DNA from 2 places in the Brevibacillus sp. Leaf182 genome. Region 2 is predicted to be linked to the other one. Evidence: a T-box and tRNA genes for the amino acid it is inferred to sense, from the RefSeq annotation. Region 2 holds a T-box; the other holds one or more tRNA genes.
The links. The T-box of region 2 lies ahead of serS (serine--tRNA ligase). A T-box ahead of a tRNA ligase gene usually reads a tRNA of that ligase, here a tRNA-Ser.
Positions count from the first base shown of each region.

Region 1: it has a tRNA-Ser gene. The T-box ahead of serS (serine--tRNA ligase) is inferred to sense a tRNA for this amino acid. The anticodon was not compared.

Region 1 covers NZ_LMPN02000032.1:106,117-121,375, reverse strand. The annotation lists gene ASG16_RS23800 (aspartate aminotransferase family protein) at 1-812, shown strand, start outside; gene ASG16_RS23795 (3-oxoacid CoA-transferase subunit A) at 829-1,521, shown strand; gene ASG16_RS23790 (3-oxoacid CoA-transferase subunit B) at 1,503-2,180, shown strand; gene ASG16_RS23785 (peptidase) at 2,214-3,494, shown strand; gene ASG16_RS23780 (aldehyde dehydrogenase family protein) at 3,595-5,013, shown strand; tRNA gene ASG16_RS23775 (tRNA-Ser) at 5,080-5,168, shown strand; gene ASG16_RS23770 (acyl-CoA synthetase) at 5,293-6,858, shown strand; gene ASG16_RS23765 (exo-beta-N-acetylmuramidase NamZ domain-containing protein) at 6,928-8,958, opposite strand; gene ASG16_RS23760 (copper amine oxidase N-terminal domain-containing protein) at 9,181-10,011, shown strand; gene ASG16_RS23755 (YhcN/YlaJ family sporulation lipoprotein) at 10,087-10,701, shown strand; gene ASG16_RS23750 (AfsR/SARP family transcriptional regulator) at 10,824-14,030, shown strand; gene ASG16_RS23745 (TetR/AcrR family transcriptional regulator) at 14,160-14,738, shown strand; gene ASG16_RS23740 (HlyD family secretion protein) at 14,774-15,259, shown strand, end outside.
Region 2 covers NZ_LMPN02000010.1:3,671-18,929, reverse strand. The annotation lists gene ASG16_RS00985 (hypothetical protein) at 1-441, opposite strand, end outside; tRNA gene ASG16_RS00980 (tRNA-Arg) at 1,202-1,278, opposite strand; gene ASG16_RS00975 (histidinol phosphate phosphatase domain-containing protein) at 1,390-2,409, opposite strand; gene ASG16_RS00970 (DeoR/GlpR family DNA-binding transcription regulator) at 2,403-3,203, opposite strand; gene ASG16_RS00965 (ABC transporter ATP-binding protein) at 3,187-4,206, opposite strand; gene ASG16_RS00960 (ABC transporter permease) at 4,206-4,994, opposite strand; gene ASG16_RS00955 (ABC transporter permease) at 4,991-5,836, opposite strand; gene ASG16_RS00950 (alkaline phosphatase family protein) at 5,896-6,705, opposite strand; gene ASG16_RS00945 (ABC transporter substrate-binding protein) at 6,695-7,792, opposite strand; gene aceA (isocitrate lyase) at 7,984-9,273, opposite strand; gene aceB (malate synthase A) at 9,300-10,907, opposite strand; gene serS (serine--tRNA ligase) at 11,328-12,608, opposite strand; T-box leader at 12,662-12,886, opposite strand; gene pdxT (pyridoxal 5'-phosphate synthase glutaminase subunit PdxT) at 13,014-13,589, opposite strand; gene pdxS (pyridoxal 5'-phosphate synthase lyase subunit PdxS) at 13,600-14,484, opposite strand; gene ASG16_RS00910 (D-alanyl-D-alanine carboxypeptidase family protein) at 14,591-15,259, opposite strand, start outside.

The DNA of each region.
Region 1 (15,259 bases), on a different contig from region 2:
ATGCGCTTGCGTGTGCAAACGAGCTGGAGACCGCGATTTTGCGCGTCGGACCTGAGCAGGTAGCGGCATTCATCGCTGAGCCTGTCATCGGGGCTTCTGGTGGAGCGGTCGTGCCGCCAGATGGTTACTTCCAACGCATTCGCGAGATTTGTGACAAATATGAGGTTCTATTTATCGCAGACGAAGTGATGACAGGGGTAGGTCGCACGGGGAAAGCGTTTGGGATCGACCATTGGGGCGTCGTACCTGACCTGATGACATTGGGCAAAGGTATGAGTGCCGGTTACACACCTATGGCTGCTACGATTGTCTCGGACGAAATCATAGAGACCATTACAAAAGGCAGCGGCTCGATTATGGCAGGACATACGTATAGCGCCAATCCACAATCTGCTGCTGTTTCTCTGGCTGTCCTTGACTATGTGGAGAAGCATCAGCTAGTCGACAAAGCAAGAGAACAAGGTGCCTATTTGCTTGCCCGCCTAAAAGAACTGGCTGACGAGCTCCCGTTGATCGGAGATGCACGCGGACTTGGCATGCTGTGCGCGCTGGAATTTGTGAAAAACAAGCAGACAAAAGAGCCGTTTGCGCTTTCCCAAGGAGTAGGCGTGAAGGTCATTGAAAAAGCATTTGAAAAAGGCTTGCTTATTTATCCGGCAATGGGCGGAATCGAAGGAGTGGCAGGAGACGCTGTCATCATCTCACCTCCACTGACCATTACTACAGAGCAAATCGATGAGCTGATATCTCTGCTGAAAGAAGCAGTGATAGCTGTTCAGCAAGAGCTCCAAGACAAGGCACTGATCGGATAGAGAAGGAGGAACGAGGATGACAAACCGATTTGAAAAGGTCGTCTCCCTGTCCGAAGCGCTCACCCATTTTCATGATGGGATGACGCTGTTGGCAGGGGGCTTCGGTGGGGTAGGCAACCCGCCTACTTTGATTCAGGGGATTTTGGATAAAGGCGTGCGTGATCTGACGCTGATCAGTAACGATACTGCTTTTCCGCATATCGGAATTGGCAAGCTGGTGACCGAAAAGCGCGTCAAAAAAGTGATAGCTTCCCACATTGGCTCAAATCCGAACGCAGGGGCCCAAATGACGGCTGGAGAGCTAGAAGTAGAGTTCTGCCCGCAGGGGATACTTGCAGAGCGTGTACGGGCAGGTGGAGTCGGTCTGGGAGGCATTCTATCAGATGTCGGCATCGGGACGATCGCGGAAAAAGGGAAACAGAAGGTCGTTCTGGATGGAAAAGAATATCTATTGGAGACACCGATCACTGCTGAAGTGGCTATCGTACATGCGAAAAAAGCGGATCGCTTCGGCAATTTGGTGTTTGATACAAGTGCACGCAATTTCAATCCGTTAGTGGCGATGGCAGGCGACATTACCATCGTGGAAGCGGATGAGATAGTAGAGGTAGGCATGATCGACCCGGAAGAAATCGTCACCCCGGGCGTTTTCGTGAACTTTATCGTCCAAAGTGAAGGGGTGAACTGGCAATGGGCATGGGAGAAGTAAAAGAAACAGAGAGCTATCGTGAACGTATTGCCCGCCGCGCAGCATTGGAAGTAGAAGACGGCATGATTATTAACCTGGGAATCGGCATTCCAACGTTGGTTGCGGATTTTATCCCATCTGAAAAACGCGTCATGTTTCACGCGGAGAACGGCATTCTCGGTACAGGGCCAAGCCCTGCGAAAGGCGAGGAGAATGCCATGCTTTGCAATGCGGGCGGTTTTCCAGTCACGCTCGCCACAGGGGCATCCTTTTTTGACAGTGCGACTGCTTTTGCCATCATCCGCCGTGGGCTATTGGACATGACGATTTTAGGAGTCCTGGAAGTCAGCCAAAATGGTGACATTGCCAACTGGATCGTTCCAGGCAAACGTGTCCCAGGCATGGGAGGAGCCATGGAGCTGGCACAAAAGGCCAAGAAGGTCATGGTTGTGACCACGCATCTAGATAAAAACGGACGTTCGAAAATCGTTCGAGAATGCTCCCTGCCGTTAACCGCGACAAAAGCTGCGGATTTGATCATCACAGACATGGCAGTAATGGAGGTCATGCCAGATGGTTTGTATCTGCGAGAAGTCATGTATCCATACAGTGTCGCTGACGTAATTGGAGCAACGGAAGCCGAACTCAAGATGGACGGAGAGGTTGGCGTTTTCCGCTAAGCAAAGACAAAAACCATGGAACGGGGGAAAAACATGGCAAACTGGCAGGTGCTTATACGGGAGCAATTGGAAAAAGATCGCGAGGCTGCTGTTCAACTGCTGCAGCAATGGGTAAAAAGCCCGAGTGTACAAGGAGAAGAGCAATCTATCCAGCAAAGTATTGCAGAGCTTTTGGGGCAGATGGGGTTGGACGTTGACTTATGGGTCATGGAAGGCGAAGAGCTGGTGTCACATCCATATTTTGTCTCCCCACGTACTACCTTTGAAGGCAGCCCGAATGTCGTCGGTGTGTGGAAGGGGCAAGGGGATGGGCGCTCCATCATTCTAAACGGACACGTGGATGTAGTGCCCGCGGGCGATCTGGCACAGTGGAGCGATGATCCGTTTAGCGGGAAGGTTGAGGACGGCAAGCTGTACGGACGCGGAGCAACCGACATGAAGGGTGGAAATTTATCTTCGCTGTTGGCGATTCAGGTTCTACAGAAGTTGGGTGTGCAACTGAAAGGCGACGTCATTTTTCAGAGCGTCGTAGAAGAAGAAAGCGGCGGTGCAGGCACATTGGCGACGATCATTCGCGGGTATAAAGCGGATGCTGCCCTGATTCCAGAGCCGACCAATATGAAAATTTTTCCGAAGCAGCAAGGCTCCATGTGGTTCAGATTGACCGTCAAAGGGCGTTCTGCTCACGGAGGTACTCGCTACGAGGGAGTCAGCGCCATCGAAAAGAGCATGCTCGTGGTTCAAGCAATTGGCCAATTAGAAAAAGAGCGTAACGATCGACTCGATGATCCGCTCTACGCCAAGCTGCCCATTCCGATCCCGATTAATCTAGGGGTAATTGAGGGTGGCAAGTGGCCTTCGTCTGTAGCTGACCTCGTCAAGCTGGAAGGAAGGATGGGAGTTGCCCCAGGAGAACAGATGGACGATGCCAAAGCCGAAATGGCAGCAGCACTCAAAAAGCTGGCAGAGGTCGACCCGTGGTTTGCAGAACAGCCTGTTGAGCTGGAGTGGTTCGGAGCTCGCTGGGTTCCGGGAGCAGTGGAGCTCGATCATCCGCTGATGGATATTTTGCAAGCGCAGTTTGAAGCTGTGACAGGAGAGCGTGCCACTGTGGAAGCATCGCCTTGGGGAACAGATGGCGGTTTGTTGACTGCTTTGGCCAATACGCCAGCGATTGTTGTTGGACCTGGAGTCACACAGGTTGCACACTACCCGAATGAATACATCGTTTTGGATGAGGTATTCCGTTGTGCTGAGATCTTTGCGCTTACGTTACTCGAATGGTGCGGTGTGGCTGAAAGTGTGAAAGAGTAAAAGAGATATCCAAATATTTCAAAATCGAGACAGGAAGGCACGCGTATGAGGGAGAATGATTGGAAGATGAACGCCAATCCATGAGAGTGGGGATATGCCGATGAAAAAAACGTGCTTTATCGGGGGAGAGTGGGTGCCAGCTACTGCTCATGCACCGCTATTCTCACCCTGTACGGGACATGAGATTGCACAAATTTCGCAAGCAGACTCATCATTGGTTGAAAAAGCAATTGCTGCGGCCCACGGAGCGACTGCCGTCATGCGTCGCCTTCCTGCCTATCAACGCGCCTTCCTGCTTGAAAAAATCTCGATCTTGATGAATGAACGATTGGAGGAAGCGGCGCGGATCATCGCAATAGAAGCGGGAAAACCAATTAAAACAGCCCGCGGTGAAGTGATTCGAACGATTCAGACGTATAAGTTCGCGGCAGAGGAAGCCAAACGCCTTCACGGAGAAACTGTACCACTCGATGCAGCTATCGGGGGAGAGGGACGCTTGGCTTATACCGTGCGTGAACCACTGGGAGTCATCGGAGCAATTACGCCCTATAATTTTCCGATGAATCTCGTTGCCCATAAGGTCGGACCTGCTCTCGCTGCTGGCAATACCGTTGTTCTCAAGCCTGCATCACAGACACCGCTTAGTGCATTATTTCTTGCAGAGCTCGCAGAGCAAGCTGGTGTGCCAGCAGGAGCGCTCAATGTGATCACAGGCAGTGGTGCGAGTGTTGGCGATAAAATCGTGTCTGACCCGAGAGTCAGGGCGGTGACGTTTACAGGGAGCCCAAGTGTTGGGCTGGATATACGCAATCGAGCGGGTATGAAAAGAGTCACGCTCGAGCTGGGATCGAATTCGGCAGTGATCGTTGATCGTGATGTGCAACTGAATGAAGTAATTCCCCGATGCGTTTTCGGTGCCTTCGCCTACTCTGGGCAGGTATGTATCTCTGTGCAAAGAATTTATGTGGTCAAAGAGATCTATCAAGATTTCGTCCAACGTTTTGTTGAACAAACACGAGCACTTCGCGGTGGTGATTCGCTCTCTGAGGACGCGGACTATTCCGCCATGATCCATCCACGCGAAACAGAACGTGCGATGGAGTGGATTCATGAGGCGCTCGAGCAGGGGGCACGTTTGGAGTGTGGGGGACAGATCGTGGATCGGATGCTCCAACCTACGGTGTTGACGGGTGTTCCGACAGATGCAAAAGTATCTTGTCAGGAAGTATTTGGTCCTGTCGTTCTGATTAATCCAGTGGAGTCCGTCCGGGAAGGCATTACGCTGGTCAATGACTCACGCTATGGACTACAGGCTGGTGTCTATACCAACAATCTGTCATTGGCTCTGGAAGCCGCAGAAGAGCTGCGTGTGGGTGGTGTGATGGTAAATGACATTCCGACTTTTCGCGCGGACCATATGCCCTACGGTGGCGTAAAGGAAAGCGGACTGGGTCGGGAAGGGGTCAAATACGCGATAGAAGAAATGACGGAATTGAAACTCGTTGCCATCAAACGATAAAGGAAACAAATCCGGGCTCTTGCAAAAAATAGTAGAGCTGTGATATAGTAAGTATTGTTGCAATACGGAGGGATACCGAAGTGGTCATAACGGGGCGGTCTTGAAAACCGTTAGAGTGCAAGCTCACGCGGGTTCGAATCCTGCTCCCTCCGCCATAAATACAAATGAACCGACTCCAGTTGAGAAGCTGGAGTCTTTTTTATGGTCGAGAAAAATATCAGAAAATAAAGAAAATTATTATATAATGGAGATGAGACTATAAGTGATGGGGGAATTTGCATGCTCGAAGCGCAAAGAGTTCGTAGAAATACACTTGGCGATATTTTGCGAAGAAGTCGTAGGCGAAATCCTGACAAGCCTGCCCTGTACTTTGAAGAAGAAGTATTGACCTACACGCAGCTTGATCAGCTTGCAAATAAGACGGCTCGTACGCTTCTTTCAAAAGGCTTGCAAAAAGGGGAGCGGGTAGCAGTGCTGTCACGCAACTCGATGGATTTTGCGATTCTGAACTTTGGGCTAGCGAAAGCAGGAGTCATCATGGTGCCAATCAACTTCATGTTGAATAAGGAAGATGTCGCCTATATTTTCGGTCATGCGGAAGTGAGTGCGTGCTTCGTAGCGCCCGAATTCCTGCAGCTCGCTCAAGACGGACTCCAATTAGCTGGAATTTCCCCCAAGCTGCTTTGCCTCGTGTCCAAACCAGCAGTACAAACAGGAGAATGGTTGCCTTTTCGCACGCTGATTGAAGCGGCAGACGACCATGAGCCTGAAATAGACATAGCGGATGAAGATGTTGTGCAAATTTTGTATACCAGTGGAACGGAATCAAAGCCAAAGGGCGTTATGCTCACTCATAAAAGCATCATCTCCGAATATGTCAGCACGATTATCGAAGGCGGGATGACGCAGGATGATGTGGCTGTTCACGCCCTTCCCTTGTTCCATAGTGCGCAGCTTCATTGCTTTTTGGGACCGTACGTGTACCTAGGTGGGAGCGGAATTATTTTGGACCAGGCAACCCCTGCGTTGATGTTGCAAACGGTAGAGGCGTACAAGGCTACTCAGTTGTTTTGCCCGCCAACCGTGTGGATTGCTTTGCTGCGTTCTCCCGATTTTGCCGCGCGTAATTTGAGTTCTTTGCAAAAGTGCTATTACGGTGCAGCAATCATGCCGGTAGAAGTGTTAAAAGAACTTGGTCAACGCCTCCCCAACGCCCAGTTTTACAATTTTTACGGGCAGACGGAAGTGGCGCCATTAGCAACTGTTTTGCCACCAAAGGATCAAATGAGAAAAGCAGGCTCTGCAGGCAAGCCAGCGTTAAATGTGGAAACGAAAATCGTCGATGATGAGGGAAAAGAAGTCTCTCGTGGGAGTGTTGGTGAGATTGTTCACAGGACCAGCCATGCGATGCTGGGTTATTTCCGTGATGAGGAAAAGACACAGGCTGCCTTCCAGGGAGGGTGGTTTCACAGCGGGGATTTGGGCATCATGGATGACGAAGGCTATATCACCGTTGTTGATCGGAAAAAGGATATGATTAAATCGGGGGGAGAGAACGTAGCAAGCAGAGAGGTTGAGGAGCTTATTTATCAACATCCGAAAGTATCTGAGGTCGCAGTGATCGGAGTTCCACATCCGTACTGGATCGAAGCAGTGACGGCTGTCGTTGTACCAAAAGCAGGTGAGTTACTGACTGCTGACGAGATGCTTGCTTTTTGCAAAGATCGTCTTTCCTCCTTCAAAGCACCCAAATATGTAGTGATTGCTGACAATCTTCCAAGAAACCCGAGCGGCAAAATTTTGAAAAGAGAGCTGCGCCTCCGATACGAAACGATGACGACTTAGCCAGTCATCACAAGGTCAAAGAACAGCAAAACCCGCTCTGTTATGGAGCGGGTTTATTTGCTGCTGAGATTATTTTACGTTGGAAACAGTCGGACGATCGGCTTGAATGACTTCAAAACGATAACCTTTTTGTTTCAAGTACGAAATGATTTCTGGGAGAGCTTCAGCTGTTGGCGACTTTGTGCTGGAATCATGCATCAAGACGACGATTTCTTTTTGTGACTTTACTTGCTGCTTTATATTTGCCAGTGCTTGAGCGGCTGTGTATTTGTTGCTTCTTGCATCGCCGTTTGTTACATTCCAGTCGATAAACGTATAGCCACGTTGTTGCGACTCTGCTTTGATCGCCTGCATGACTGTGTGCTGCTTGTTATACCGTTTGGGATCTTGATATTTCAAACTGACTGTATTCGTGCTGCCACCTGGATAGCGGAATACTGTTGGTTTTACGCCGGTTACTTTTTCAATCATTTGACTTCCTTTTTCTACGTCTGCAAAAAAGCTCTCCATGTTTTTGTAAACAAGCTGATAATTATGGGAATACGAATGTCCTCCCACCGCATGACCTTCGGCTACAATCCTTTTGAGAATGGCCTCATGACCGGCTACCTCACGGCCTACAATAAAGAAGGTGGCTTTGACCTGATGCGTTTTCAGCGTATCCAAAACGCGTGGAGTTACAGGAGAGGGTCCATCGTCAAAGGTTAAATAAGCGATCTTCTCAGAAGACTTCGGTGTCTGAGGGACCGGTTTTGTAGCTGGTTCAGGCTTCTTCGTCTGATTGGCTGTTCCATTATGCTTACCAGGCTGCGTTGGAGTCGGTGTTTCTGGCTTTCCTGGCTTGGATGGTTTCGGTTGTTCTGGTTGCTTTGGTTGTTTCTGTTGAATCGGCTGTATCGGGATTAACGGTTCATCGCCATAGATCAAATATTTTTGTCGGAGCTCTACAAATTTCTTAAGATCCGCTTCATAGGAAGAAACAATCTCCTGTGGGGATTTGCCTTGTTCGAGAAGCAGACCGATTTTGCTGGTACCCATCACCTTGTCGAACATGGAGATTTGCGTACTCGTACTTTTTGGTATAGGGAATGGCTTCAATTGCTTGGCATAAGCAAGCGCGTAAATACCTGTTTTTACCGGATTAAACTGATGTGGATCGTTGATTTGAAGGCGTACGCCCCCGGCCGTTCCTTTATTCTCAGGAATAAAGATGACGCCCGGTAGAAGACTTCCATTTAACAGATCGGCGTACTTGTGCGAATCTAAACCCTCTGCCCCGATCCAGGTAAAATGGTCGCCTTGGCGAATAGGAGTACCCTCACCCAAACCAGTTGCCATATACCCGAAAACCGAGGTCAAGTTAGGGATATGCGGAGAACTCGGAATCCAGGCCAAACCTGTCTGTTGATAAATCATGTTGCGTGTATACCCTTGCATGGGAATGACGGTAAGATCTACGCCAATGGTACGATTGAAAAACAATGCCAGCTCTCCGATGGTCATGCCATGTGCAAGCGGGAGGGTATCCACTCCGATAAAGGAGCGGTAAGGCAGTTCAACGACAGGACCCTCGACAATTGTTCCGCCGAGAGGATTCGGTCGATCCAGTACCATTACTTCTTTTCCTTGTTCCTTTGCAGCTATCATGGCGTATTGCAAGGTAGATATGTATGTGTAGGTTCTCGATCCGATATCCTGTAAATCGACGAGAAGTACATCAATGTCTTTCAGCATTTCTGGTGTCGGCTTGCGAGTTGATCCAGACAAGCCGTAGACCGGTATAGCGTAGACGGGATGAACAAAGCTCGTTACTTGTTTTCCTGCGACCGTTTTTCCGTCGAGGCCATGCTCAGGTGCATACAGAGTGGTTAAATGGACAGAACGATCACGTCGTAGTATGTCGATCGTGCTAACCATTTGACTGTTCAGACCTGTTTGATTCGTAATTAACCCGACTTTTTTGCCTTCAATGAGATGGTGGAACTGATTGAACAGTACATCACTTCCCAATTGAATGGCAGTCGTATTGGCGGAGCTTCCTACTGGAGGAATTAAAGTTAAGATAAGTGCCAGGATGAGGAAAGGGAGAAATTTGTTCATCATTCATTGCCTCTTTCAAGATAAAATACTGTCGCTTCTTGTCTATTGTAACGTTTTTGGAAAGCAAGATGGTTGCATTTTTGTAACAATTTGAAATTAGGTCAAAAGGAGGAGGAAAAAGTAACGTAAAAGAGGGAACTACTAGGAAAGAACGATCTTTTAAAAGGAAGACTACAGGAAATTCTTGAAACAGCCCTCATCCTATAGTAGATTAAGAATCGTGTGAACCTTTTTGGAAATGGAGTGAATGTTTTGCTTAAAAAAGTAACCTCATTACTGCTAGCGATTGCCCTGGTACCGATGGCAGCATTTTCTGCAGCGGCAGCACCTGCATCTGTAGCGCCTAAAGCCGTACAGAATGCTGTTAAAGTGGAGTACAATAAAAAACAAATCGCGTTTCCTGACCAAGCACCTATTATAAGCCAGGGGCGTACACTGGTTCCGATTCGTCCGATTGCAGAAAACCTTGGTTTTGAAGTGCAATGGAACGAAGCTACTCGTACCGTAACCATTAATAAAGGGAAAGATAACATCAGACTGGTCGTTACACAAAAAATTGCCAAGAAAAATGGACAAACGATCAACCTGGACGTGCCTGCACAGATTGTGAACAAGCGTACTGTAGTACCTGTTCGTTTTATTGCAGAAGCGCTGAGTTACAAAGTAGATTGGGATCCAAAAACGCAAACCGTTTTGATTGCGGATAATGTGAACCCTAATCAAGCCGGACAACAGGAAAAACCAAAAGATCCGACGAAACCAGCAACAGACGAGAAAAAGCCTGAGCAGGTTGCATTTATTGACAAGGAAAGTGTTGAAGGTAAGACTTTTTCTTTAGCCAATTTGGGAGTTTACCAAATCGTCGGTAAAGTAGAACCTGGAACAGAGGTTACCGTAACGTTGGAAGACAAAACATACGAAGTTGAAGTAACTGCTGAAGGTACTTTTGAGTTTTACCAATCCACGAATGATGGAATCAGAAGTTACACGCTCAATGCTGAAAAAGGCGGCAAAAAGGATACGTTTGAAGGGGACTTCAAAAAGACGAATTAAGGCAGCTACTTCCTGAGTAAGAACACCTCCTGCACATCACACTAAGTGCAAGGAGGTGTTTTTGTTGTGAGACGAATGAGTGGGAGTATCATTGCTGTGCTCCTGTTTGCCGGCTTGCTGACAGGGTGTTCGCCTAACAAAGAACAGGGCACCGAAGATCAGAACGGAAATAAGGCCAAATTTGAATCTCTCGGGATTAACATCCAGAACGATAACGTCGCTAGGGACAAAGGACCGGCAGCCATGATTAGCCAAAAGATGGTTCATCAGCGAGAGCCGCAACTCGTGACGCGCTTGGAAGGACATGCGGAAAAGCTGCCCGGTGTAACCGATATCAAGGTGTTGGCCTACAAGGATAACTTGATTGTAGGTGTGCTGCCAGTCGATACACCAAAACCAGACGAAGTCAATCCGCGGCCGTCGATCCCGTATACGCCTGGGAAAATTGTGCGAGTCGATAATGGACATCCAGATTCGCTGCATAAACGTGTTGTGGATCGGATGAGATCACGCTTACAGGCAGAAACACGCTTCAACATTTTGTACGTGTCTACCAATCGAGCAGTTTATGACCGAATCGCAAATTTGCATTCACGAATTACGAACGGAGAGCACATCAGTGACGAAGAATTCCAAGTCCTGTTAAATGATATTGGCTATTCAGTCATTGGATATAATTTAGTGGATTGAAAGAGCACCACCTGGACTCCCGGGTGGGCTTTTTGTCGATTAAGGGCTAAATGGCAGGAGAATAGTTAGAAATGGGGAAATAGTCAAAGAAGAGCAGGAGAACGGCAAGGAGTGCACATTTTATGATTCCAATCCACATCCCTATATCCAAAATAACTCCTCCAGGACAGAAGCCATATGTCTTACGGCGACCTGCATTGGCAAAAAAAATGCGCCTGTTGAAATATACGCAGCTTTGTCTCATTCATGCAGGGACAGGCTATGGCAAAACGACATCACTGGCTACATTTCTACATGATGAAGCACTGGCTGCGTCCTGGTATACCATCCAGGATGGAGACGATGCTCTTCTTGCGTTTGTCATCTGTCTTGTCGAAAGTGTTCGTCAGGTTCATTCTGATTTTGGTCAGGTATTACGAGAGCAGCTTATACGTATCACAGAGCAAAGTCCGGTGCCTTCCATAGACAGTAAGGTACTGGTCGACTGGTTCGTCGGGGAATGTGTACAGCTCCAGGTGGACCACATACTTGTTTTGGACCATTACCAACGAATTAATAGTGGGAGTGACGTCGATCGATTTGTTCAACGGTTAGCCGAGGCTCTTCCACAAAAGGTCAAGCTGGTCATCTTAACGCGCGCTCGACCGAAATGGTCCAATCTCGACTTGTTGTCCGCAAGAGGAGAGTGTCTCGAACTTACAACAAATGACCTTTCTTTTACGCTGGAGGAGAGTGAAGCCTTTTATTCTGATCAATACGACATCACGCTATCCGAAGACGATTGGGGCCGAGTGGAAGAAGTGGCACAAGGCTGGGTGATGGCGCTTCGCACTTTTGGGGAAATGGTAACGAGGGGGCAGACGGTTTCTGACAGTCTGCGTGAGTTATCGCGATTGTTGCATTTGCTGGAAGTGGAAGTCTGGACACAGCTAGATGCAGGTATGCAGCGCTTCTTGATGGAGGCAGCGGTTCTCGAACAATTCGATCTGGAGGATTGCAAGCAAATACTCGGGGAAGGATGCATTGAGTATCTGCTGGAAGCACAGCGTTGTAATCTTTTTCTTCATGTCCATGCAGGATCTCATTATTCCTTTCATCCGCTTTTCCAGCGCCTCCTATCTAGCAAGCTGGCTGCGAACCAAGCGACATACGTGCATGTCAATCACAAGGCCGCAGGATGGTACAGACGTAAAGGGGACGAGGCAAAAGCTTTTGGGCGGTTGCGTCTCGTCGAGCAGTGGGGGGTGCTGGGTGAATGGTTGTGCCAAGCATCGGAAAGATTGCTGCAAGCAGGGAAGCTGGACTTTTTATACGAGTGGATAACACTGTTACCAGATAGCATCAAGTGCGAACAGCATTGGCTGTTGTTTTATCAAGGTGAAGTAGAACGCTATCGCTGTCTATATGCGAAGGCCTTTTCTTCTTATGAGCAATTTATGAAACAATGTGAACACAAGCAAGATCAAATCGGATTGTGCCGCGGGCTGGAAGGGCAAGCACGCGTTCATCTCGACAGCGTACAAGGCGTTCGGGCAGAAGAACTACTGAAGAGGGCGATTCAACTGTTGCCCCCATTTGAGCAAGAGAATGAAATGGCACCGAGACTATACCGTTTGCTGGCAGAAATTTATACGAATCGCGGAGATGCCAAACAGGCGGCAGCATGGTATGAACGGAGTCAGGAATTAGAGCAGCAGACGGAGGTGGAGCTGGAATCGCGCCTGTTGTTCCGTACTGGCCGATTGCAGTCCTCCATTCAGCTCTTGGAGAGTAAGTGGCAGGTAGAACAGAGGAAGCATCCTCCGCTGACGAGATCGTATCGGGAAACCTCTTTGCTGCTATCTTTCGTCTATGCATTGAATGGCGAATGGGAGCGAGGGTGGGAATCCGCAGAAACGGCCATACAACTCGGACGTGCAGCACATTCCCCTTTTGTAGAGGCAAATGGCTATGTTCGAAAAGCCCATGCGGCCCTCATCAGTCAAACATTGCCTACGGATGAGATTCGCCAGCTTTATGAAAAAGGCTTGCAAATCATGGAGGAGCTCCAGTCGACACGCGGCAAGTCAGAAACGCTTCTGGGACTAACCTTGCTTCACGCAAGAGAAAAGGCACTCGACCAAGCTCTTTTGTATGGCAACAGGGGGATACAAGAGACTGAGGCGATGCGCGACGACTGGTTAGGCAGTCTGGTACGGATGGCGATTGGGATTGCATACGCCAAATACGGTAAAGAAGAAGAAGCGTGGGCTACCTTTATCGATTGTGCCGATCGACTTAGTCACTGCGGGGATAGCTACAGTGTCGTCATTTGCCAATTATGGCTGAGCTTCTTGGCTTATCGTAAAAAGCAATGGGATTTGTTCATACCTGCGGTGACGCAAGCTCTGTCCTTGATGCAGTCTGGTGAATATCAATTCCTTCTGCAAAGGCCTACTCTGCTTACCCCCCATGATGTGCAGCAGCTTATGCCAATTCTGATTGAGGCAGAGCGTCGAAAGGTATCGCCGGATTACGTCTCTCAACTGTTAAATGATTTGGGCTTGCAAAACGTGACATTCCACCCCGGCTATACCCTTCGCATTCAGACGTTGGGCGCGTTCCGTGTATGGCTGGGAGAGCGGGAATTGAGCGAAAAGGCATGGCAGCGAGGGACGGCAAAGCTGTTGTTTCAACTTTTATTGACAAAGAGACATCATTTGTTAGCCCGGGAAGAAATCATGAACCGACTTTGGCCAGACAGTATCGAGGAAGCGGCAATCCGCGATTTTAAAGTGTCGCTGAATGCGTTGAACAAAGCACTCGAGCCAGATCGTGCTGCAAGAACAGATACATTCTTCATTCAACGCCATGGCAGCTCTTACGGTTTTAACCTGGCATCGGGTTATCATATGGACGTCGAGGAGTTCGAGAAGCTCGTTACATTGGGCTTGGCCGAATCAGACCGACGTCAGGGCGCCATCCTTTTGGAAAAAGGACTTGCGTATTACTTGGGCGATTACATGCCGGAATGCCGTTATGAGGATTGGTGTGTAGAAGAGCGTGAGAGAGTGCAGGCACTGTTTTTACGCGGAGCAGAGAGGGTAGCCAAAATCATGCTTGAGGATGGGCAATTGGAAAAAACGATCCGCTGGTGTGAAGCGATTTTGCGGGTGGACGATTGCTGGGAGGAGTCGTACCGCTTACTTATGACTGCGTATTATCAGCAAAATAATCGGACACAGGCCATTCGCTGGTACGAGAAATGTGTAGCAAAACTGAGGGAGAACCTCGGGGTCGCACCAATGCCTGCAACCATGGAGACATACCTTAAAATTATAGAGAAGTAAAAGATCGCCTACAAAGCGATCTTTTTTTTGTACATAGAAGTAATGGCTGCTTGACAAAACTAGGAAGTATTCGTAATATAATCTTTGTACTGACCAGTCAGTTCAAAAAATCGAAAGGGGACAGGAGTGATGGCACCATCCAAAAAAGATCAAATTGCAAATGGAGCTTTAACCGCATTTGCCCAATTGGGATATAGCGAAACAACCATGGATGCAATCGCGGAAATGGCGCAGGTGGCAAAAGGAACACTCTATTATCACTTTTCCACAAAGGAAGAGCTGTTTTTGTACGTGATAGAAAAAGGCGTGAAGATGCTGATTTACCATGTAAATAATGTCATGCAAAATGAAGAGCTTTCCTTGGAGGATCGCATTCTGAATGTGCTGGATGAGCATCTTCGCTTCTTTTCCGAGAATCAAGATTTGTGTTTCCTGTTGCTGAGCGCCTTTTCAGGAGATGGACAGCGCGACAGGATGGTTGGCAATCTGTTAGGTGGCTATTTCAGCACAATGGAGTCACACATGCTGGAATTGCAGCAGCAAGGGTATATCCGGGCAGATATCGATATTCGTACACTCGCTTCCGCGTTGTTTGGCATGGTTGGCTTTACCGTGCTACGCAAGCAATTTCGCAAAGAGCCAGTGAATAGTGCCGCAGATAAACAGACGCTTCGTTATATGCTTTCAGGAATGTTTCAAACCAAATAACGTCTAGAGAAACGTAAAACAAGAGGAGAAGACAGATGAACAAACGTGCATGGATCGGTGTAGGTAGCTTTGTAGTCAGTATTGCAGTACTGGGAACCGTATTGTTTGGTTCAAATGTGAGTAGCATGGCCGGTCAGAATACAACGAAATTAGCAGGTGTAATCGAGGGAACAGAGGTAGACCTCTCTTTTAAGATGGGCGGTTCCATTGAACAGCTCTCACTAAAAGAAGGAGACGAAGTAAAAGCAGGGCAAGTAGTTGCCACGCTAAGCAGCGCGGAGATTCTCGCGAAAAAAGAGCAGGCTGAAGCTGCTTACAAGCTCTCTCTAGTCAGACTTGACCAGGCGAAAAAAGGAGTATCGGTGACGGATAACTCCAGCAATGCCCAAGTCGACCAAGCAAAAGCAGCAGTTAACTCAGCGCAAGCACAGCTTGACGCGAACAAAAATGGAGCGCGTTCAGAAGAAATTACGCAGCTCAAAGCGAAATTGCAAGCAGCACAAACTTCGAATCAAATTGCC
Region 2 (15,259 bases):
GTAAAGCGTTATGGAGTCCGCATCTTCAACTACGGCTTTCAAATGAAAACTCATTTCCTTGGGCTGCAAATATTCATCATACAACTGTTGGTAGTTGGGGTCGTTCTTTTCTTTTGCCGCTTTGATGTAGTCCACGGTGTCAGGGTCTTTCTCAAAGTTTTTGTACTTCACTTGATATCCGAATGTCGCTTCCACTTTTCCGTCCACTGTTTTCTCTTCATAATCCGACAGGGTAAACTCCAGCAGCTCATAGTAGGGGGAGAAAGCTTTTTTGCTCTCTTCTTGCATATAGCTTGCGATTTGGTTATAGCTTGTAGAGTTGTCGACCGATTGTTTCGGTTCTGTGCCAGTGTTCGTTACTTCTTTTGCAGGTGGCGAGACTGTCTGATTTTGTACAACCGCATCCGAGCTACAACCACTGAAGAAAATAGCGAAGACCATAGCCATACATCCTACAATCACTTTTTTCAAAAGAAATCCCCCTTATTTCGTTCGTTATTTGATATACGTTATACATTTCAAGCATGCTACACATCTCAACAAAAAAAGAAAAAACCTTGATACGCCAAGGCTTTTTCTTATATGGAGTCTCCGAGAGGATTTAAACCTCCGACTCCCAACATCTTATGATTCTCCAACAAGTGCCCCAAACTGAACTGCAAATAAGCCCTGCCTTTCTATAAGTAAGGTGGCGGCTGTAATCTATATTGTTTCAAGTTAAGTTATAACAATGGTAATTCTAGTAAATCGACTGACTATCCTTATAGGAAGAGTTTAATTCTTCCGTCAACTTAACTACCTCCTGTAATACTAATAAATTCAGCAATAGTTGCCAAGCGCTCAATTATCTTATCTATTCTGATTGCTATATAAGCTGAACTGAACGCTATTACCACGAAACAAACAGTAATTATCCAAGACTGCACATTATTAAAAGACATAATGATCACGCCTTTACTTTTTTGTGGATTTTCCATTTTTTAGTTGTAGATACTTACCCTACACGGTAATTTATATACCTACATTTTTAGTCTGTCATAAACACGCCTTCGTATTGTGAAGCAATTAAACTCTCCTATACTTTAACAAAAGAATAAACCTTCTCATGTTTTTATCACACAATTTTAATATTCTTCATTCATTTCAAAGTCAAAAGATAAAAAGCAAAAAACCTCGATGTATCAAGGTTTTTTGCTTTTTATGGCGTCCCCGAGAGGATTCGAACCTCCGACCTACAGTTTAGGAAACCGTTGCTCTATCCTGCTGAGCTACGGGGACAAGTATGATCACACCTACTTTCTTATTATATGTGTTTATCCATTTTTGGGCAAATACAAGTCGGATGTGTAGATAACAAAAAAACCTTGGCATCCCAAGGTTTTTTGCATCTCAAATAATATTTTGCTCAAAATCACAGATTGGCTTCATAATCCGTTGACGACTGGAAAAAGTAGCAATCTCCGTTACCCCCAATGAATAGAGGTTTTCCAGATTCTGTGCCACGTATCTCCCAATATCGTCGGGAAAGTGGGCGTCGGACGAAAGTGTCAGTGGAACACCATGCGCCACCAAAACGTCGAGGAAAGCAGGACTGGGGCACATTTCCTGAACGGGATAGCGGTAGTACAGGCCCGCATTGATTTCGGTCGCTGTATCCGTTTCTTTCAAAGCAGTTGCGATTCGGTGGTAATAGGGGACAAGCTCCGATTCCTCTGGGCGATAGGAGAACACTTTCAGATTGTCCAGATGGGCAACAAAATCAAACAAGTTGCTCCTGATCATGGACTCAACCGTGTGGAAAAAGTCCGCGTATAACTGTTTTAGGTCATGTTGCTCAAACAATTGACGAGTCTCGGGATTGTCAAAGCCCCATCCTTGCAAAAAATGAACGGAGCCGATCACATAATCCCATGAAGCGCCTGCGAGCAAGCCCTCCAATTCTGCTTCCCCGCCAATAAAGTAATCCGCTTCAAGCCCCAACCGCAACTCCACGCCGCTTGCCGACCAACGCTGCTTTGCTGCCTCAATGGCGACACAAAAGTCACTAAGGCTCTCGGTGCATACTTGATCAAGCCACGTTCGCTGCAAGCGCCCCAATTCGGTGTCGCCCAGCTCCATATACCGTTCAAAGTAGGGACGCGCTTCACGAAAGCGGTATAAATGATCGACAATTCCCACTTCCTTCAAGCCTTTGTTTAACGCTTCACGTAAATACAGATCGATCCAGGACGGGTCGTATGCCCCCAATGACATGCGGTTATTTAATCGCGCAAGACTATTCAGCAGCCAAGCACGGGTATGTCGAGGTTCAGTCAACGGATAAAAGTGGTCGAGGGCCACATTAGTACGGTCGAGCCAACGCAATGAAAAAGGCCCTTCTTCCAGATGAAGATGATAGTCGATCAGCATGTGAAGTCTCTCCTTTCCGGATGTTCGCTTATCCAGGTAGTTTGCATGCCAGACGATAGCCATTCATCCGGCATCGGCTGGTCACAAACAACCGCGCTGACATCCTGCCAGCCGCAAATACGAAAAAATTGCGTTTGGCCGATCTTCGATGTATCTCCTAATACATAGACTTGCTCCGCCCGCTGTACCATCATGGTCGAGCACAGCGTTTCTTCCATGTCATAGTCGGTGAAGCCATCAGCCGTCATTCCTCCACAGGAAATAAAAGCTTTATCAAAATGAAAACGAGAGAGTAGCTCACAGGTAAACGCCCCGGCAACCGATTTCTGGGCCGGATGAGTCAGCCCCCCCAGCATAATGACCTGACCGTTGAATTGATTGGCTTCCAACAGCTCGTTTAGTAAAGAAGCAGCGGGAAGCGAATTCGTTACAATCGTTAATTGGTTGAGTCCCTTTATAGCACGTGCCAATTCCAGTGTTGTCGTCCCGACATCGAGCGCGATGGTATCCCCGTCAGACAAAAGTTCTGCCGCGATTTGCCCGATTTTCGTTTTTGCGGTCTGTTGGATCGCCTGTTTCTTTTCAAAGTGCGGCTCGCGTTTCGCCAAATGATAAGGGATGGCTCCTCCGTACACTCGCTTTAACAAACGTTGCTGTTCCAACTGGTCCAGATCACGTCGTATTGTCTCCGGTGTTACTGCCAGGGTTTTTGCCAGACTCATCACCTGAATTTTACCGTAGCGGTTCAATTCATCGAGAATCACTTGCTGTCGTTCTTCAGGCAATAGTGTCATAAAGCGGAATCACATCCTTGGGACTTACATACAATGTTTTTGTTGTGCCTATCTGCTCCTGCTCGAAGGACAGGTGAAGAGTGTCCACCAGTACAGGAACATCGCCAATGTTCAGCTCGTAACGGGTAATGTTGCCGAGCATGGTTACCTGAGCGATATTCCCGGTCAAACAGATGTCCTCCCCATCCAGAGGCTGTTCGCGAAACGTCTCAGGACGGATTGCGAAACGTTCAACTGCCGGATGAGACAGTTTTGGCGTGATTCGGTTAAGCTGCTCGGCAGTCAGCACGTTGTAATTGCCAATGAAGCGAGCAACAAATTCAGAACGAGGTTGCGTGTAAATCTCTTTAGGACTGCCGTGCTGAACGATCCGTCCACCATTCATGATGTAGATGCGGTCACTGACAGCCATGGCTTCTTCCTGATCGTGAGTCACCAGCACAGTCGTCATGTTTAATTCACGTTGGATGGTACGTAGCTGCTTTTGCAAATTTTTTCGAATCTGGGCATCAAGCGCACTAAGCGGCTCATCGAGCAAAAGCACTTTTGGCCTTGTGACCAGAGAACGGGCGAGTGCCACACGCTGCTGCTGACCGCCAGACAATTCACGTGGGTAAGCCTGCTCCTTTCCCACCAATCCCACCAGCTCAATCATTTCCTGGACACGCAGCCGAATCTCCGTTTTGGAGATTTTGTTCATTTCCAGACCAAAGGCAATGTTTTGACTGACCGTAAGATTGGGGAAAAGCGCATACGATTGGAACACCATGCCGATCTGCCTGTCTTTTGGCGACACGTCCGTCACATCTTTTCCGTCAATGAAGATCGTGCCCGTATCAGGAGCCGTCAAACCACTGAGAATGCGTAACAGCGTGCTTTTGCCACATCCGCTAGGACCAAGTAAGGTAACCAGCTCGCCTTTTTCAATTGCAAGATCGAGTTGCTGCAGCACATGTTGACCGTGAAAGGTTTTGGACAAGTGTTCGATTTGGACGTAACTCATCAGGGGACCTCCTTGCGTGCGAAGCTTCGGCGCGTGAATTTTACAACCAGGCCAGTGATAATAGCCATCAGGACAAAATAAGTGACCGTAATCGCGCTGGCGACATGTCCACTTGACGATAGCTTGGCGTACAGATACATCTGCAGGGTTTCGTATCTTCCTCCCACCAGGATGTTAATCAATACGAATTCACCGAACAAAATAGAGAACGACAAGAGCGAGGACACGAAAATTCCAGACATGATATTCGGAACGATAATCCGTACGAATGCCTGCCAGTGGCTCGCACCCAGTAGCTCGGCTGCCTCCATCAACGAACGTGCCTGCATGGCAAGCAAGCTGTTGCGCGTTCCCTGATAAAGATACGGAAGCAATCCGACCAGATACGCCCCGGCTGTGATGATGACCATTGGAATCCCATTTCCTGAATAAGTACGGATCAATCCGACCGCCATAATGACACCCGGAACGGCATAGGTCAGCATCACCAAAATCTGAACCAGCCTCTCCATCCGGGGAGCGTAGACGATAATGGAGAATACAGCAGGAACAATAACGACGACGGCAACGACAGTCGTCAGAAAGCTGAGCAGAAAAGAACGCCCGAATGCCTGCAAGAATCGGGGATCAGCATACAGCTCCGCGAACCATTTTCCTGTGAGTCCTTCCGGCAAAACCGTGCTGTTCCACTCGGTTGCCAATGAGTACAGGATGGTAGCCGCTACAGGCAAAAACAAATACAGCATGACCAACGCAAACGACAAGGATGGCAAACTGATCCGCTTCAAGACAAATCCCTCCGAATCTTCCGCGTCAGCCACTCGTTCACGAGCAGGGCGGCGGCAAGCGTCAGGCCAAGTAGTACAGCGAGTGCGCTACCCAGCTCGGGTCTGGCAAAAATGTCGCCAGATACTAGCGCACCAATCCGAATGGGCACCAGATTGTAGTTGCTCCCGGTGAGCGCGTAGGCAGAAGCGTAGGCACCCATTGCATTGGCAAACAGAATGCTGAATGTACCGACGATGCCTGGAAGCAGTACCGGAAAACCGATTCTCAGCCAAAACTTCCATGGACTTGCCCCAAGCAGCTCGGCCGCTTCCATCCATTGCTTCTGAATGGCGTTGTACAGGGGATACAAAAGCATTACCGCCAGGGGCAGTTGAAAATAAATATAGACAAGCGTCAAGCCGCTCCACGAATACAGAGTAAAGGACTGTCCAAAATCAATCCCCAGTTGCTTCGCGAGCAAAACAAACAATCCACTGTTTCCCAACAGGACAATGAAGGCAAAAGCGAGCGGAATCCCTGCAAAATTGGAGGTTAGATTGGTAATGACAAGCACTCGCTGTTGCAGAGACTGTGGGAAACGGGTAATCGCATAGGCAGCGAAAACAGCAACGACGATTCCAATGAGAGCAGACAGGAACGAGATGAGCACGCTGTTCTCAAAAGCCTGCAAGTAATATGGATTTGAAAAAATTTCACGATAGTGACTCATGGTAAAACCGCCGCCTCCCTCGGCCTGAAAGCTCCCTCCAATCATGGAAAGCAACGGGACGAGAAGAAACAGAGCGATCATTGCAAAGAACGGAATCGTCGTTATCCAAAACATACTGACAAATCGTTTCATGCAAAAGCTCCTTTCTTAGAGGAAAAGACGCCCCCTTAGGGAGACGTCTTACTCAGCCCTCATACGTTCAATGGCTGCATCTCTTTCGAGGGGGAGATCCCGAGCAAATGGCAGGCAAGCGGAGCCACCTGCAATTGCGGGATTGCCTCCTCGCGAATACCCGGAGAGATCAGGTTGCTGATGACAAACAGGGGGACGTCCCGGTCAGCGCTAGAAGTGCCGCCATGATTTCCATCGGCTGTCATCCCGTGATCCGCTGTCACGATGATTTGATAACCCGCATCAATCCACGCTGGAAGTACATTTGCCAGTATCGAATCTGCCGCCAGAACGCGATTTCGATAGTGTGCGGAATCGGCCGTATGCTTGTGGCCATCATCGTCGATGTTCATGGAGTGGACGTAAAGAAAATCCGGATTGTAACCATTCAACAAAAAGTTGGCGTCAGCAAACAAGTGTGTATCCGGATAGTGATCCTCCCAGTAGAACATCCCGTTTTGGATCGGCTTGTCGGTGTTCAATTGGATTCGGTCGTGAAACGGATTGAATGGGGCCTTGTTATAAAGCTCGCTTACCCAGCCATAAGCCGCAGCAGCGTTGGACATCCCGTTTTTCCGCGTCAGGTGAAAGAGACTCTCCTGATGCGAAAGCCGAACCGTCTGATTGCTGGAAATGCCGTTTTTCCAAACAGGGGTTCCCGTTAAAAGAACCTCATACAAAGGACGAGAGAGACTGGGCAATTCCGATCGTACCTGAAAGCGGGCTGCAATGCCGTATTCGACCAGGTGATGCAGGTACCCCATGTGCGAGATAGCTGTGTCAAATCTCAATCCGTCGAGCACAATCATCGCGAGCTTGCTAGCGCACATGGATTAACACCTTCTCTTGCCATAGCTGCGGCAATTTTTTAGCTGTCTCTTCCCAAGCAGTCAAATCGCCCACCGGACGTGCGTTTTTATACATTTCATCGGGGAGCAGCATGGCTTTAGCGGATTCATCCAGCTTGGCGTTGGCGCGAATCGGTCGTGCATAGCCCCGAGCCAAATTGGACTGTCCAGCGTCGGAGAGGATGTATTCACGAGCCAGCATGGCAGCGTGTGGGTGCTTGGCGTACTTGTTGATAACCGTAGCGTACCCGCTGCTGACTGATGCTTCCTCCGGGATGAGGACATCAAAGCGGTTTTTATCGATTTTGTCCCGATACCCGAGCGCGTTGAAGTCCCACAGGATTGCGACTTCGATTTCACCTTTTTCTAGATTGGCAAGACTCGGATCGCTGGTACTAAGCCGCTTGTTTTTTGCCAACTCAGCGAAAAAGTCAATGCCGGGCTGAATATTTTTCTCATCTCCCCCATTCGCATAAGCGGCGGCCAGAACGGCAAACTGTGCCTGATTCGCTTTCATGACATCACCGATTGCGATCTTGTAGTTTCCGTTTTTCAAATCTGCCCAGGTCTTGGGAGGATTTTGCACCTTTGTCTTGTCTGTGATGAAAGCCAGTGTTCCGGTATAGCCTAGCAACCAATGTCCTTCATCATCTTTTGCCCAGTCGGGAATGTCGTTCCAGTAGGAGGTTTTGTAAGGCAGCGTCAGCCCTTTTTGCTTGGCCAACGGTCCGAAAGCGATGCCTACGTCACCGATGTCTGCTGTGGCGTCTTCTTTTTCTGCTTCAAACTTAGCCAATTCTTCTGCGCTCGACATGTCGGAGTCGGTATGCTTCAAGCCGTATTCCTTTCCGAGATTGCTCCAGGTCTCTCCCCAGTTTGCCCACGTATCCGGCATACCCACGGAGTTGACTTCTCCCTCCTGCTTCGCTTTTTCTACGATTTGATCCAGGGTCAATTGCGACGTATCCAGAGAAGTGCCTGATTTCGTCTCGGTGGCACATCCCGCAAGCAGAAAAACAGATGTCATGACAACAACGGTTCGTTTCCAGCTTAACTGGTTCCCTCTCATCTTTAAGGCCCCTTTTCGTTTTTATTTGTGTTTGATCTTTTGGTTTTTTCTAATCTAATCGTAAACAACCAAAATGAAACTGATATAAATGCGTTGTTAAAAAGCTATTAAGACTCTATGAAAAATAGAAGTGAACGCAAAAAGTGGCTCTCTGAATACCAGAGAACCACCTCGTCCTTCGTTTTTCCTCTTTAGTTGTGAGCAAATTGCTCCTCTTCCGTTGACCCGCTGAGTGCAGTCGTAGAGGAATTGCCGCCCGAGATAACTTGCGCAACCTCATCGAAATATCCGGTACCCACTTCACGCTGATGACGAGTAGCCGTATAACCATGTACCTCGCTAGCGAACTCAGCCTGCTGCAATTCCGAGTAGGCAGCCATTCCGCGGTCACGATAGCCGCGCGCCAGTTCAAACATGCTGTAATTCAGGGAGTGGAAGCCAGCAAGCGTGACAAATTGGAACTTGTAGCCCATCTCGCCGATCTCTTCCTGAAAGCGAGCAATCGTCTTTTCATCCAGCTTCTTTTTCCAGTTGAAAGAAGGCGAGCAATTGTAGGCTAACAGCTTGCCCGGGTATTTGGCATGAATCGCTTCGGCAAAACGGCGTGCTTCCTCCAAATTCGGCTCAGAAGTCTCGCACCAGATCAAATCTGCATACGGAGCGTACGCAAGTCCACGAGCAATCGCTGCATCCAATCCGCCGCGTAGACGGAAGAACCCTTCTGCTGTTCGTTCACCTGTCAGGAATGGTTTATCCTGCTCGTCGATGTCGCTGGTAATCAAGAAAGCGCCATTGGCATCGGTACGTGCCACGATAATCGTCGGAACTCCCATTACATCTGCCGCAAAGCGGGCGGAAATCAGATTACGTACCGCTGCTTGCGTCGGAATGAGTACCTTTCCGCCCATATGGCCGCATTTTTTCTCGGAAGCCAGTTGGTCTTCAAAATGAACGCCTGCTGCGCCCGCTTCAATCATACCCTTCATCAATTCGAAGACGTTCAGTGGCCCACCAAAGCCCGCTTCTGCGTCCGCTACGATCGGAGCAAACCAATTCGTCTCTGTACCGCCCTCTGATTGATCGATCTGATCAGCCCGTTGTAATGCCTGATTAATTCTTTTTACGACTTGGGGAACACTGTTTGCTGGGTAGAGGCTTTGATCAGGATACATCTGACCAGACAGATTGGCATCGGCCGCTACCTGCCAGCCACTCAAATAAATCGCTTTTAATCCTGCCTTTACCTGCTGAATCGCTTGATTCCCAGTCAAAGCCCCCAACGCTTTAATATGGTGCTCGGTATGCAAGAGGCCCCACAGACGTTCTGCTCCGAGACGAGCCAGCGTATGCTCGATTTGTACGGAACCGCGCAGACGAACAACATCTTCTGCCGAATACGGACGTGTAATTCCTTGAAAACGCTCCTCCTGCCAGCTTTGCTCCACCTGTTGAATCGCTTCTTGCTTGTTTACTTTCGTCATTTTCATTTCCCCCACTCTTTTTATTTTTACAAATAGCGATAACCCGGTACCGTTAGGAAGTCTTCGAAATCTTCTGTCGTTACCAATTGCAAGAACAGATCACCAGCAATCGGATACTTGCTGTTTTCGTATCTCTCTTGGCCGATTGCTTGCTTGATCGCTTGCAGCTCCTCACTCAACCATTGCTTCACCAAACCTTCCGTCACCTTTCTACCGTCCTGCAAGACTCCGTGACGATGACGCATCCATTGCCAGACCTGAGCCCGCGAAATTTCTGCTGTAGCCGCATCCTCCATCAGATTGTTGATCGGCACAGCCCCAGAGCCTCGCAACCAAGCCTCGATGTACTGCAAGCCTACGCTAATGTTCGTACGGACACCCGCTTCTGTAATCGTGCCCTCTGGAACTGCCAGCAGTTGCTTAGCAGATACGTCTACGTCTTCACGTTTGTACCAGATTTGGTTCGGCTCTCTCATCAGGCGATCGAATACTTCCATGGCTACCGGCACCAGCCCAGGGTGAGCAACCCAAGTCCCATCATGTCCATCGTACGCTTCCCGCTCTTTGTCAGCGCGCACTTTGGCAATGGCTTCTGCATTTTGTAACGGGTCATTTTTCACCGGAATTTGTGCAGCCATTCCGCCAATGCAGGGCGCCATCCTTTTATGGCAAGTCTTCACGGCCAGCGTGGTATATGCTTTCATGAACGGCACTGTCATGGTTACTTGCGCACGATCCGGTGTAATGACATCAGGCTGATTCCGCAGCTTTTTGATATAGCTGAAAATGTAATCCCAACGTCCACAATTCAGTCCTGCACTATGCTCGCGCAACTCGTACAGAATCTCATCCATCTCAAAAGCAGCGAGAATCGTTTCGATCAATACTGTCGCGCGAATCGTGCCGCGTGGAATATTTAATTCATCCTGCGCGAAAAGGAAGACGTCGTTCCAGAGGCGGGCCTCCAAATGGCTCTCCAGTTTCGGTAAGTAGAAATACGGTGCTGTCTGATTCGCGATAAGAGCATCTACGTTGTGGTAAAAGTAAAGTCCGAAGTCAAGCAGGCTGCCGGAGATCGGTTTTTGATCGAGGAGGATGTGCTTTTCTTCAAGATGCCAGCCACGAGGACGCACGATCAAAACCGCCGTTTTTTCATTGAGGGTGTATGATCTGCCTTGTGGACTGATGTAAGAGATATTGCGGCGTACCGCATCCTTCATGTTGATTTGGCCTTGGATGGTGTTCTCCCAGGTCGGTGAGTTCGCGTCCTCAAAATCAGCCATGAAAAGCCGAGCACCCGAGTTCAGCGCATTGATGACCATTTTCCGGTCACCCGAAGGTCCCGTAATCTCCACCCGTCTGTCTTGCAAATCTTTGGGCAATGGAGCAACAGTCCAATCTCCTTTTCGAATGTCCGCTGTTTCCTGTAGAAAATCGGGCAGTTGACCTGCATCGATTTGCAATTGACGCTCCACGCGTTTAGCCAACAATTGCTGGCGTCTTTCGCCAAACTTTTGCTCCAGCTTCATTACAAATTGGATTGCTTCTGGTGTCAGGATATCTTGATAACCGAGGTGCATCTCACCGGAAATCTGAACCCCCAGCGGATATGGATTCGTTGGTACGGTAGTCAAAACAGCTCCTCCTCCCTCAATCGAAAGTTATTATGGTACAGATTGATAAAATATTTTTTATTATATAACAGTGGTAGCAAAAAAAATGTTCTTACTCCTGATACCCGCTGCCACTGCAATGGCTGCAGCATACATGCCCGTCTCCCAAGCAATTGTGGCAAGCCGCTCCGTTGGCATCATGACCAACGCCCCCACATTTTGGGCAATTTTGTTCTCCGTTTCCTTCACACCGATAGCAGTCCATTCTCCATTCCTCCATTTCTGTATTAAAACAATATTCTTAAAATTTGTTTTTATTATATAACAGAGATTAGTACAGTGCAACACGTTTTTTGAAAAATCCCACCTGTATTAGTACACAATATAAAACAGCCCTTGACCCGTTATGGATCAAGAGCTGCTTTCCAAATCTCTCGCTTATTACTTCGGTGCGATCTTTTCTACTCCGCCCATGTACGGACGAAGAACTTCTGGAACCACGATTGTTCCGTCTGCCTCTTGGTAGTTCTCCAAGATCGCTGCTACTGTACGTCCAATCGCCAAGCCAGAACCATTCAATGTATGCACAAATTCCGGCTTCGATTTCGTATCACGACGGAAACGAATATTGGCACGGCGCGCTTGGAAATCTTCAAAGTTCGAGCAAGACGAGATTTCACGGTATGTGCCGCCGCTCGGAATCCAAACTTCCAGGTCGAATTTCTTCGCAGCCGTAAATCCTAGATCGCCTGTGCACATGCTCAGGACACGGTATGGCAGTCCAAGCAGTTGAAGCACCGTTTCAGCGTTTTTCACCAGTTTGTCGAGCTCGTCATAAGACTCTTCTGGTTTCACGAATTTCACCAGCTCAACTTTGTTGAATTGATGCTGACGAATCAACCCACGCGTATCACGACCAGCAGAACCCGCTTCCGAACGGAAACATGCGCTGAAAGCAGTGTAGTAACGAGGGAGATCCGCTCCATCCATGATCTCATCACGATGCATATTGGTGACTGGCACCTCTGCAGTTGGAATCAGGAAGTAATCTGGTCCCTCGATTTTGAACGCATCCTCTTCGAACTTAGGCAATTGACCCGTTCCCGTCATGCTCGTGCGGTTGACGATATACGGCGGAATCACTTCTTCATAGCCATGCTCATTCGAGTGCAAATCCATCATGAAATTCATCAGTGCGCGCTCCAGGCGTGCGCCCATGCCTTTATAGAAAACAAAACGGCTACCTGTTACTTTTGCCGCCGTTTCAAAATCGAGGATGCCTGCTTGGCTAGCCAGCTCCCAGTGAGGCTTAATCTCGAAGTCAAATGCACGTGGCTCTCCCCATGTCCAGGCAATCACGTTATCGTCTTCTGTCGTACCGATCGGTGTGCTCTCATGCGGCAGGTTCGGGAGGCTCAGCAAAATGAACTCCAACTGCTCATCCAGTTGGCGCAGCTCTTCATCCAAAGCCTTGATGCGCTCATTTACTTCTTTCATTTCAGCGATCAGATGGTCTGCATTTTCCTTATTGCGTTTCATAACCGCTACTTGCTCGGATACCGTGTTACGCTTATTTTTCAGTGCTTCTGCTTCTTGGATGACTTCGCGACGCTTTTCATCAACTTCCACAAATTGATCCAACGCAGAAATATCTTCATTGCGGTGAGCCAAACGGCGTTTTACTTCTTCTAGATCCTGGCGTAATACTTTTACGTCCAACATGTGTAAATCCCTCCGAATCGTATTGAAAAAAAACAAAAAACACCCGTCCCCTGGTAAGGGACGAGTGTTGTATACCCGCGTTGCCACCCTCGTTGACACATGCAGCAATCCTTCATGCATATGCCCACTCTTCCGTCATAACGGGACGGTTCCGGGCAAAGTTGTTGTCCTTTGCCACTCCGAGATGGATTCCTTCACATAACCGGATCGGTTCGCACCTACCACCGACTCTCTAGGCCTGGCTCTTGTGAAGTACTTGTTCTCATCATCGCATTCTCATTCATGAATACTATTATTGTTAACTGTACTACAGGTTCTATACCTCTGTAAAGAGCAGCCCGCCTACATCTATACAGAAAAAAAGAAGATCGGCGCCTTTTTACGGCCGATCTTCCGGTATAACAGCTAGCTTCTGTATTCCTTGACCATGTCGAGGAAGTATTTGTGCAGCCTTGTATCTTCCGTCAATTCTGGATGGAAGGCTGCTGCCAAATAGTGACCGCTTCGGGCGACAACAATCTTGTCTTCGTGCTTGGCCAAGACTTGACCGTTCTCTCCCACTTCCATGATATACGGTGCCCGGATGAACACTGCCGGGTAATCTGCCGCCACACCCGCAACAGGCATCAAGACCTCGAAGCTCTCCTTTTGGCGACCAAAAGCATTCCGCTCGACTTTGATCTCCATCAAGCCTAAATGGCAATCGTCTTGTCCTTGAATCTGTTTTGCCAGGAGGATCGCTCCTGCGCAAGTTCCGAAGATCGGCTTGTTCGCCTTACCGAACTCTTGAACCGCCTCCATGAATCCGTACTTGTGCATCAGCTTGCTAATCGTGGTGCTCTCTCCGCCGGGAATGACCAGCCCGTCGAGGTCATCCAGTTCTTCTACTTTTTTGACCGGGACGGCTGTGGCACCAACCTCTTCTAGCAGTCGCACATGTTCTGCTACAGCTCCTTGTAGAGCGAGTACGCCGATTTTCATGCTACTCACCTTACCAGCCGCGCTCTTGCATGCGATCAGCTTCACGAATTTTGGAGATTTCGATTCCTGGCATTGCCGTTCCCAAGCCTTTGGATACGCGAGCAATCAGTTCGTAATCCGTGTAGTGGGTGGTCGCTTCCACAATCGCGCGAGCAAACTTCTCTGGATTCTCTGATTTAAAGATACCAGAGCCTACAAACACGCCATCGGAGCCCAGTTGCATCATCAGGGCAGCATCTGCTGGTGTTGCTACTCCACCTGCTGCGAAGTTTACGACTGGCAGCTTACCTGTTTTGTGTACCTCTTCAAGCAGTTCGTATGGGGCACCCAGGTTTTTTGCTTCCGCCATCAGTTCATCGTAGGACATGGCTTGCACTTTGCGGATTTGGGACATCATCGTGCGCATATGACGAACAGCCTCTACAATGTTTCCGGTTCCTGGCTCACCTTTTGTGCGGATCATGGATGCACCTTCACCAATACGGCGGAGAGCTTCACCCAGATCACGAGCGCCACATACAAACGGTACAGTGAACTCTTTTTTATTGATATGGTACAAGTCATCTGCTGGTGTGAGTACTTCACTCTCATCGAGATAATCTACACCCAGAGACTCGAGAACACGCGCTTCAACAAAATGACCGATACGAGCTTTCGCCATAACAGGAATCGAAACAGCATTCAGTACTTCCTCTACAATGCTAAGGTCAGCCATACGCGCAACTCCACCAGCTGCACGAATGTCAGACGGTACACGCTCCAAAGCCATTACAGCAACAGCACCCGCTGCTTCTGCAATTTTTGCTTGTTCAGCATTCACGACGTCCATAATGACGCCGCCTTTTTGCATTTCAGCCATACCTCTTTTAACGCGGGATGTTCCTACTTGTACCATTACAAATACCCCCTACATCATGAGTCAGAACCGAAACTGTTATGCGGTGTTATGGTTCCTGTTACCGCCATTGTAAACGATAGATGTAGGGGAAAACAATAGTTATTTAATTTCCTGTTCCACTGCTAAACAAATTGCTGAAAAACTCTATGATGCTCCGGAAGAACAGACGAATCCAGCTGGCTTCCTCTACTGCCTGTCCTGCTACGATATCCACGCCTGCTTTTGCTGCGTCTTCAGGCTGCAAGAAATCGGATTCCTTCGTACCTTCTTCCTTCAAAACGATCTTACCGACCACTTGTCCTTGCGTAATCGGTGCGGTTAGCTCTTGGAAGGTAACTGTTGGTGTGTATTTTGCTTCTGTACCGGTTTTGGTGATCATATTTACTTCGCTGCCTGTAACAACTGGTACAGTTACCTCTACACCGTTTTTCACAGGAGCTGTTTCAAATCCTTTGACTGGTACATTCTTGTCCATTTGTTTTGTGAGTTTGAAATTGCCAAAACCGTAGTCAAACAGTTTTCTCGTCTCAGCAAAACGCTTTGTCTCGGTGCTTGCATTCATCACAACGCTAATCAAACGCATGTTGTCGCGAACAGCCGTACCTGTAAAACAATAACCTGCTGCATTTGTATGCCCCGTTTTTAATCCATCTACACCTGGGTAATAGCTAATCAGACTAGGCAGCATCCAGTTATAGTTTTTCTTGCTCCACTCATTCGATGTACCTGTACGGAAGCTGAAGATTGGTTTTTTGGAAGCCTCCAACGCATC